DNA from 2 places in the Leisingera daeponensis DSM 23529 genome. Region 2 is predicted to be linked to the other one. Evidence: riboswitches for the same ligand, from Rfam matches in the RefSeq annotation. Region 2 holds a riboswitch; the other holds the start of a gene.
The links. Region 2 has a riboswitch for thiamine pyrophosphate ahead of thiB (thiamine ABC transporter substrate binding subunit). Riboswitches for the same ligand answer to the same signal wherever they lie in the genome.
Positions count from the first base shown of each region.

Region 1 (3,405 bases), 2.5 Mb from region 2:
CAGCGCCGGTTCCAGCTCCGCGATCTCCGCCCCGCCCACGCCCCGGTGGCCGGTGGTGCGGCGGGCAAATCGGGTCAGCTCTGCCCGGTCGCGGGCAGGCGCCACCACCAGCGTGCCGCGCCTGTGGACCGGGGTGATCCTGGCCCACCAGCCGGCGGCGCGGCTGCCGAGGGTGATCACGTCCTCCTCGGCGCTTTCGCGTTCGCACCACGGCGCCAGCATGCCGCCGGCAAAGCGCGCGACGCTGCTGTCTCCGGGCGTTTTCCCTCGTTCATAGACCGTGACCGCCGCCCCGCGCTGCGCCAGCTCATAGGCGCAGGCGAGACCGCCGAGGCCCGCGCCTGCGATGGTGATCATTCCGCCGGTTCCACAGCCTCAGGTGCAGGCACATAGAGTTCGCCGCCCTCGCGGAACTTGGCAGCCATCGCCTCCATGCCCTCTTTCTGCGCTTCGGCGCGGATGTCGTGGCTGATCCGCATCGAGCAGAATTTCGGCCCGCACATGGAGCAGAAATGCGCCACCTTATGGGCCTGTTTCGGCAGGGTCTGGTCGTGGAACTCGCGCGCCGTGTCCGGGTCCAGGGAGAGGTTGAACTGATCCTCCCAGCGGAACTCGAACCGCGCCCGGCTCAGCGCATCGTCGCGGCGCTGTGCGCCCGGCAGCCCCTTGGCCAGATCGGCGGCATGGGCGGCGATCTTATAGGTGATCACGCCGGTCTTCACATCGTCGCGGTCGGGCAGGCCCAGATGCTCCTTCGGGGTCACGTAACACAGCATCGCGCAGCCGAACCAGCCGATCATCGCCGCCCCGATGCCGCTGGTGATGTGGTCATAGCCCGGCGCGATGTCGGTGGTCAGCGGCCCCAGCGTGTAGAACGGCGCCTCGTGGCAGCACTCCAGCTGCTTGTCCATGTTCTCCTTGATCTTGTGCATGGCGACATGGCCCGGCCCCTCGATCATCACCTGGCAGTCCTTGGCCCAGGCGATCTTGGTCAGCTCGCCCAGGGTTTCCAGTTCGGCAAACTGCGCCTCATCATTGGCATCCGCGATGGAGCCGGGGCGCAAGCCATCACCCAGCGAGAAGCTGACGTCATACTGGCGGCAGATGTCGCAGATTTCCTCGAAATGCTCATAGAGGAAGCTTTCCTTGTGGTGATGCAGGCACCATTTGGCCATGATCGAGCCGCCGCGCGAGACGATGCCCGTCACCCGGTTCACCGTCATCGGCACCATGTGCAGGCGCACGCCCGCGTGGATGGTGAAATAGTCGACGCCTTGCTCTGCCTGCTCGATCAGCGTGTCGCGGAACACCTCCCAGGTCAGATCCTCGGCGATGCCGTTCACCTTCTCCAGCGCTTGGTAGATCGGCACGGTGCCGATCGGCACCGGGGAGTTGCGCACGATCCATTCGCGGGTGTTGTGGATGTTGCGCCCGGTGGACAGGTCCATCACCGTGTCGGCGCCCCAGCGGATTGCCCAGACCAGCTTGTCCACCTCCTCCTCCATCGACGAGGTCACGGCGGAGGTGCCCATATTGGCGTTGATCTTCACCTTGAAATTGCGGCCGATGATCATCGGCTCGAGTTCCGGGTGGTTGATGTTGGCCGGGATGATGGCGCGGCCGGCGGCGATTTCGGAGCGCACGAATTCCGGCGTCACGTAGTCCGGGATATTGGCGCCGAAGTCGTTGCCGTCGCGGTTTGCATGGCACGGCGACAGCTCGCGCAGCTGATTTTCGCGGATCGCCACGAACTCCATCTCCGGGGTGATGATGCCGGCGCGGGCATAGGCCAGCTGGGTCGGCGCCTTGCCGTCCTTGCCGCGCAGGGGGGCCGGTTTCACCGGGAACTCCGGCGTCAGCCGGCCGCCCTCGACAAAGCCGTTGTCCTCGGGCTTCACATCGCGGCCCTGATAGCTCTCGACGTCGCCGCGCGCGAGGATCCACTGGCGGCGCAGGCCGGGCAGGCCCTGGCGGATGTCGGTCAGCACATCCGGGTCGGTATAGGGGCCGGAGCTGTCATAGACCGGCAGCGGCGCCTCGCCCGCGGTGGGGTGGGTGGAGATTTCCCGCATCGGCACGCGAAGGTCCTGGTGGACCTCGCCGCTGACGTAGATCTTGCGCGACGCGGGCAAGGCGCCTGTGGTGATCTTGGGGTTGGGGACGTTCATCTGGTGTTCCTCCGGGCCTTCGGTTCAAAAACACCAATTGAGCCGGGACGGAGGAAAACGGGCAGGGGGGTGTACAGCCGGTGTACGGCCTGTGCACGCATGCTGCCTGTTCGAAACACGGGCCTGCCGCCGGGGCGCGCACCATGCTCCTAGCTTCCTACGCCAGTATCAACTGGGTCAGGTTCAAAGGGTCGCGCCGCCGGTCCGGGTTGCCCCGCACCATGACGCCTCTCAGTCCCTTGGGCGGGACTCCCCTGCGTGCCTATAGGGCTAGGGGAGGTGCGGGGCTCCCGTCAACCGGAATCTTTGTAGATATTTTTTATTATTTACAATCATATGTTTGGGTGGATTCTTGCTCAAAATCCGGGGCAAATCGCTGCAGTGCGGCTTTGGTGCTTGATCGGCGCTTGCAAAATTATCTATAAAAATCCGCAACGCCATCCGCGCATGGCCAACAGGTATAGAGAACAGGAGACAGCATGCTGGACGCTGCACCCATCCGCACCGACTGGACCCGCGAGGAAGCGGAAGCGATTTACAACAAGCCTTTCATGGACTTGCTGTTTCAGGCGCACACCGTGCACCGGCAGTATTTCGACCCCAACCAGGTGCAGAAATCCAAACTGCTGAGCATCAAGACCGGCGGCTGCGCCGAGGATTGCGCCTATTGCTCCCAGTCGGCCCGCAATGGCGCGCAGCTCTCGGCCTCCAAGCTGATCGAGGTGCAGCGGGTGATCGCCGAGGCCAAGAAAGCCAAGGAAGGCGGGGCGACCCGCTACTGCATGGGGGCCGCCTGGCGCTCGCCCAAGGACCGCGACATGGCCGCGCTGGAGGCGATGGTGAAAGGCGTCAAGGATCTGGGCATGGAAACCTGCATGACGCTGGGCATGCTGGACGAGGAGCAGGTGTTCCGCCTGCGTGACGCAGGTCTGGACTATTACAACCACAACATCGACACCTCGGAGCGCTACTACTCCGAAATTATCACCACCCGCACCTTTGCCGACCGCATCGACACCCTGAACCGGGTGCGCGAGGCGGGCATCAAGGTTTGCTCCGGCGGTATCGTCGGCATGGGCGAGAAGCAGCTGGACCGCATCGACATGATGCTGGCGCTGGCTACGCTGGACGCGCACCCGGACTCGGTGCCTGTCAACATGCTGATCCCAATTGCCGACACGCCGCTCGCCAATGTCGAGAAACTGGACCCGATCGAATTCGTCCGCTCCGTGGCGCT
Region 1 is NZ_KI421500.1:351,645-355,049, forward strand. Features, by position in the region: gene DAEP_RS0102100 (FAD-dependent oxidoreductase) at 1-357, opposite strand, end outside; gene thiC (phosphomethylpyrimidine synthase ThiC) at 354-2,168, opposite strand; TPP riboswitch at 2,306-2,434, opposite strand; gene bioB (biotin synthase BioB) at 2,648-3,405, shown strand, end outside.
Region 1: linked by a shared signal. The riboswitch ahead of thiC (phosphomethylpyrimidine synthase ThiC) and the one ahead of thiB (thiamine ABC transporter substrate binding subunit) in region 2 are both predicted to bind thiamine pyrophosphate.

Region 2 (3,405 bases):
AGGTGATGATGTCGATCGAGGGACAGCTCGGCGAGGATTGCTCAGAGGTCCACCGCATCGCCGAGGCCCAGCTGAGCGCAGTGCGGGCACGGATTGCCCGGCTGGAGCAGCTGGCGGGCGAGCTGGAGCGCATCACCCATCTGTGCGGCCACGGGCAGGGCGGAGAGTGCAAGGTGCTGGCGGCGCTGGGCGATCACGGGCAATGCGAAGGCGAGCATTCCTGAACGGCAAAGGGTGAAGCCTGCCACAGCACGCCTCACCCCTGAAAATAGGATATTGCCCTGCTTAGGGTCTGTTAGTCAGCCGATCCGGCCCTGGTTTTCTCCGATCTGGCCGCGGTGCAGCAGCAGGTGGTCCAGGATCACGCAGGCCATCATCGCCTCGGCCACGGGCACCGCGCGGATGCCGACGCAGGGGTCGTGGCGCCCCTTGGTGATCACCTCGGTGGCGGAGCCGTCCTTGCGGATCGACTTGCGCGGGGTGAGGATGGAGGAGGTCGGCTTCACTGCAAACCGCACCACCACATCCTGCCCGGTGGAAATCCCGCCCAGGATGCCGCCGGCGTGGTTGGAGGAATACTCCGGACCGTTTTCGCCCATGAAGATCTCATCGGCGTTTTCCGAACCCTTCAGCCGGGCGGCATTCATGCCCTCGCCGATCTCGACGCCCTTGACGGCGTTGATCGACATCATCGCGGCGGCCAGATCGGTGTCCAGCTTGCCGTAAACCGGCGCGCCGATGCCTGCGGGAACGCCGCGGGCGACCACCTCCACCACCGCGCCAACCGAGTCATGCGCTTTGCGCAGGGCCTGCAAGTAGTCTTCCCACTCCTGCACCGCGCCTGCATCGGGGATCCAGAAATCATTCTGCTCGATCGCGTCCCAGTCAAAGCGGCTGCGGTCGATTTCCAGCTCGCCCATACGGGTCATGTAGCCCTTGATTTCGAGCCCCGGGACCAGCGCCTTGATTGCTTCACGTGCAACACCGCCGGCCGCAACCCGCGCCGCGGTTTCGCGCGCCGAGGAGCGGCCGCCGCCGCGGTAGTCGCGGTTGCCGTATTTCTGGAAATAGGTGATATCGGCGTGGCCCGGACGGAAGGTCTGGGAAATCTCGCCGTAGTCTTTCGAGCGCTGGTCGGTGTTCTCGATCATCAGCTGGATCGGGGTGCCGGTGGACATGCCGTCGAACACGCCGGACAGGATCTTCACCGCATCCGGCTCATTGCGCTGGGTGGTGTTCTTGTTTTGGCCAGGCCGGCGCTTGTCCAGCCACTGCTGCAGCATTTCCGGCTCCAGCGGCACGTTCGGCGGGCAGCCGTCGACGGTGGCGCCAAGCGCGGGCCCGTGGCTCTCGCCCCAGGTGGTGACGCGGAAGAGGTGTCCAAAGCTGTTCATCGACATGCGGCGCGGTCTCCTTTGGGCCGTGCTTAGCGGGCAGGGGCCTGTGTCTCAAGAGGGTTTCTCTGCGGCAAACGGGGCAAGGGGGCGCTGCCCCCGCCGCCTGCGGCGGCTCCTCCGGGATATTTTCAGCCAGATGAACAGGGGATCCTGGTTCCGGGCGGTCCAGTTTCATCAAGCCATAGGTCCTGGGGGTCTTTGGCTTGTGTTTGCTGCGCCCCGGGCCTAAGGTCCGCGCCACCTCGGGGTGCGCGCAAGCGCTGAGATGACACCCGTTGAACCTGAACCGGATCACACCGGCGGAGGGAAGGTACTGGACAGCCTCCACCCTTGCCCAAAGCCGCAAAGGAGGATGGCATGAAACATCTTGCATTTGCAGCGGGATTGCTTGGCGCCTCGGCCGCTTTTGCCGAAACGCCCGAACTCACCGTTTACACCTATGACAGCGTTGTCTCCGATTGGGGCCCCGGCCCGGCTGTCGAGAAGGCATTTGAGGAAGTCTGCGGCTGCGACCTGAAGCTGGTCGGCGCGGGCGACGGCGCGGCGCTGCTGGCGCGGGTCAAGCTGGAAGGCGCGCGTTCTGATGCGGACGTCGTTCTGGGGCTGGACACCAACCTGACCGCGGCGGCCAAGGAAACCGGCCTGTTTGCGGAGCATTCGGTCAGTGCGGAATATGCGCTGCCGGTCGAGTGGAGCGACGCGACTTTTGTGCCCTATGACTGGGGCTACTTCGCCTTTGTTCATAACGCCGATGCAGCGGCGCCCGCCGATTTCAAGGCGCTGGCCGCCAGCGACAAGAAGATCGTGATCCAGGATCCGCGCTCCTCGACCCCCGGTCTGGGCCTGCTCTTGTGGGTCAAGGCCGCTTATGGCGACGAGGCGCCGGAAATCTGGAAAGGCCTCTCTGACAACGTGGTGACCGTGACCAAGGGCTGGTCCGAGGCCTATGGCATGTTCCTGGAAGGCGAGGCCGACATGGTGCTCTCCTACACCACCTCGCCCGCCTATCACCTGATCGCGGAGGAAGACGGCTCCAAGGCGGCGGCGGCCTTTGATGAGGGCCATTACATGCAGGTGGAAGTTGCCGGCAAACTGGCAAACAGCGACCAGCCGGAGCTGGCCGACCAGTTTCTGGCCTTCATGGTGTCGGACGCTTTCCAGTCGATCATCCCGACCACCAACTGGATGTATCCGGCTGTGACGCCCGAGGGCGGCCTGCCCGAAGGCTTTGAAACCCTGATCGCGCCGGAGAAATCGCTGCTGCTGAGCGAGACGGAAGCCGCAGAGGTGCGCGATGCGGCGCTGGGCGAATGGCTGGACGCGCTCAGCCAGTAAGCGCCCTGCCCGGGACCGGCGCGGCCCTTTTGGTGGCGGTGCTGATTCTGGGAACCCTTGGGGCTGTTGCCCTGAGGGCTGAAGCAGGCAGTGGCTTTGGCGCCAGCGATTGGGCCGCGCTGCGGTTCACGCTGACCCAGGCGGGCCTGTCGGCGCTTTTGAGTGTTGGCCTTGCCATCCCCGCCGCCCGCGCGCTGGCGCGGCGGCGGTTCCCGGGGCGGAGCCTGCTGATTGCGCTGTTGGGCGCGCCCTTCATCCTGCCGGTCATTGTGGCCATCCTTGGCCTGCTGGCGGTGTTTGGCCGCGCGGGCTGGCTGAGCAGCCTGCTAGGGATGTTCGGGCTGGAGCCGGTGCAGATATACGGGCTGCACGGAGTGGTGCTGGCGCATGTGTTCTTCAACCTGCCGCTGGCGATCAGGCTGATCCTGCAGGGCTGGCAGGAGATCCCGGCCGAACGCTTCCGCCTGGCGGCGCAACTGGATGCCGGGCCGCTGGCGATGTGGCGGCTGCTGGAAGGCCCGATGCTGCGGCGGGTGGCGCCCGGCGCGCTGGCTGTGGTGTTTGCCATTTGTCTGTCCAGCTTTGCGGTGGCGCTGACCCTGGGCGGCGGGCCACGGGCGACGACCTTAGAACTCGCCATCTATCAGGCCTTCCGGTTTGATTTCGACCTGGG
Region 2 is NZ_KI421500.1:2,878,643-2,882,047, reverse strand. Features, by position in the region: gene DAEP_RS0114645 (MerR family transcriptional regulator) at 1-224, shown strand, start outside; gene aroC (chorismate synthase) at 300-1,400, opposite strand; TPP riboswitch at 1,631-1,722, shown strand; gene thiB (thiamine ABC transporter substrate binding subunit) at 1,755-2,732, shown strand; gene DAEP_RS0114630 (thiamine/thiamine pyrophosphate ABC transporter permease ThiP) at 2,708-3,405, shown strand, end outside.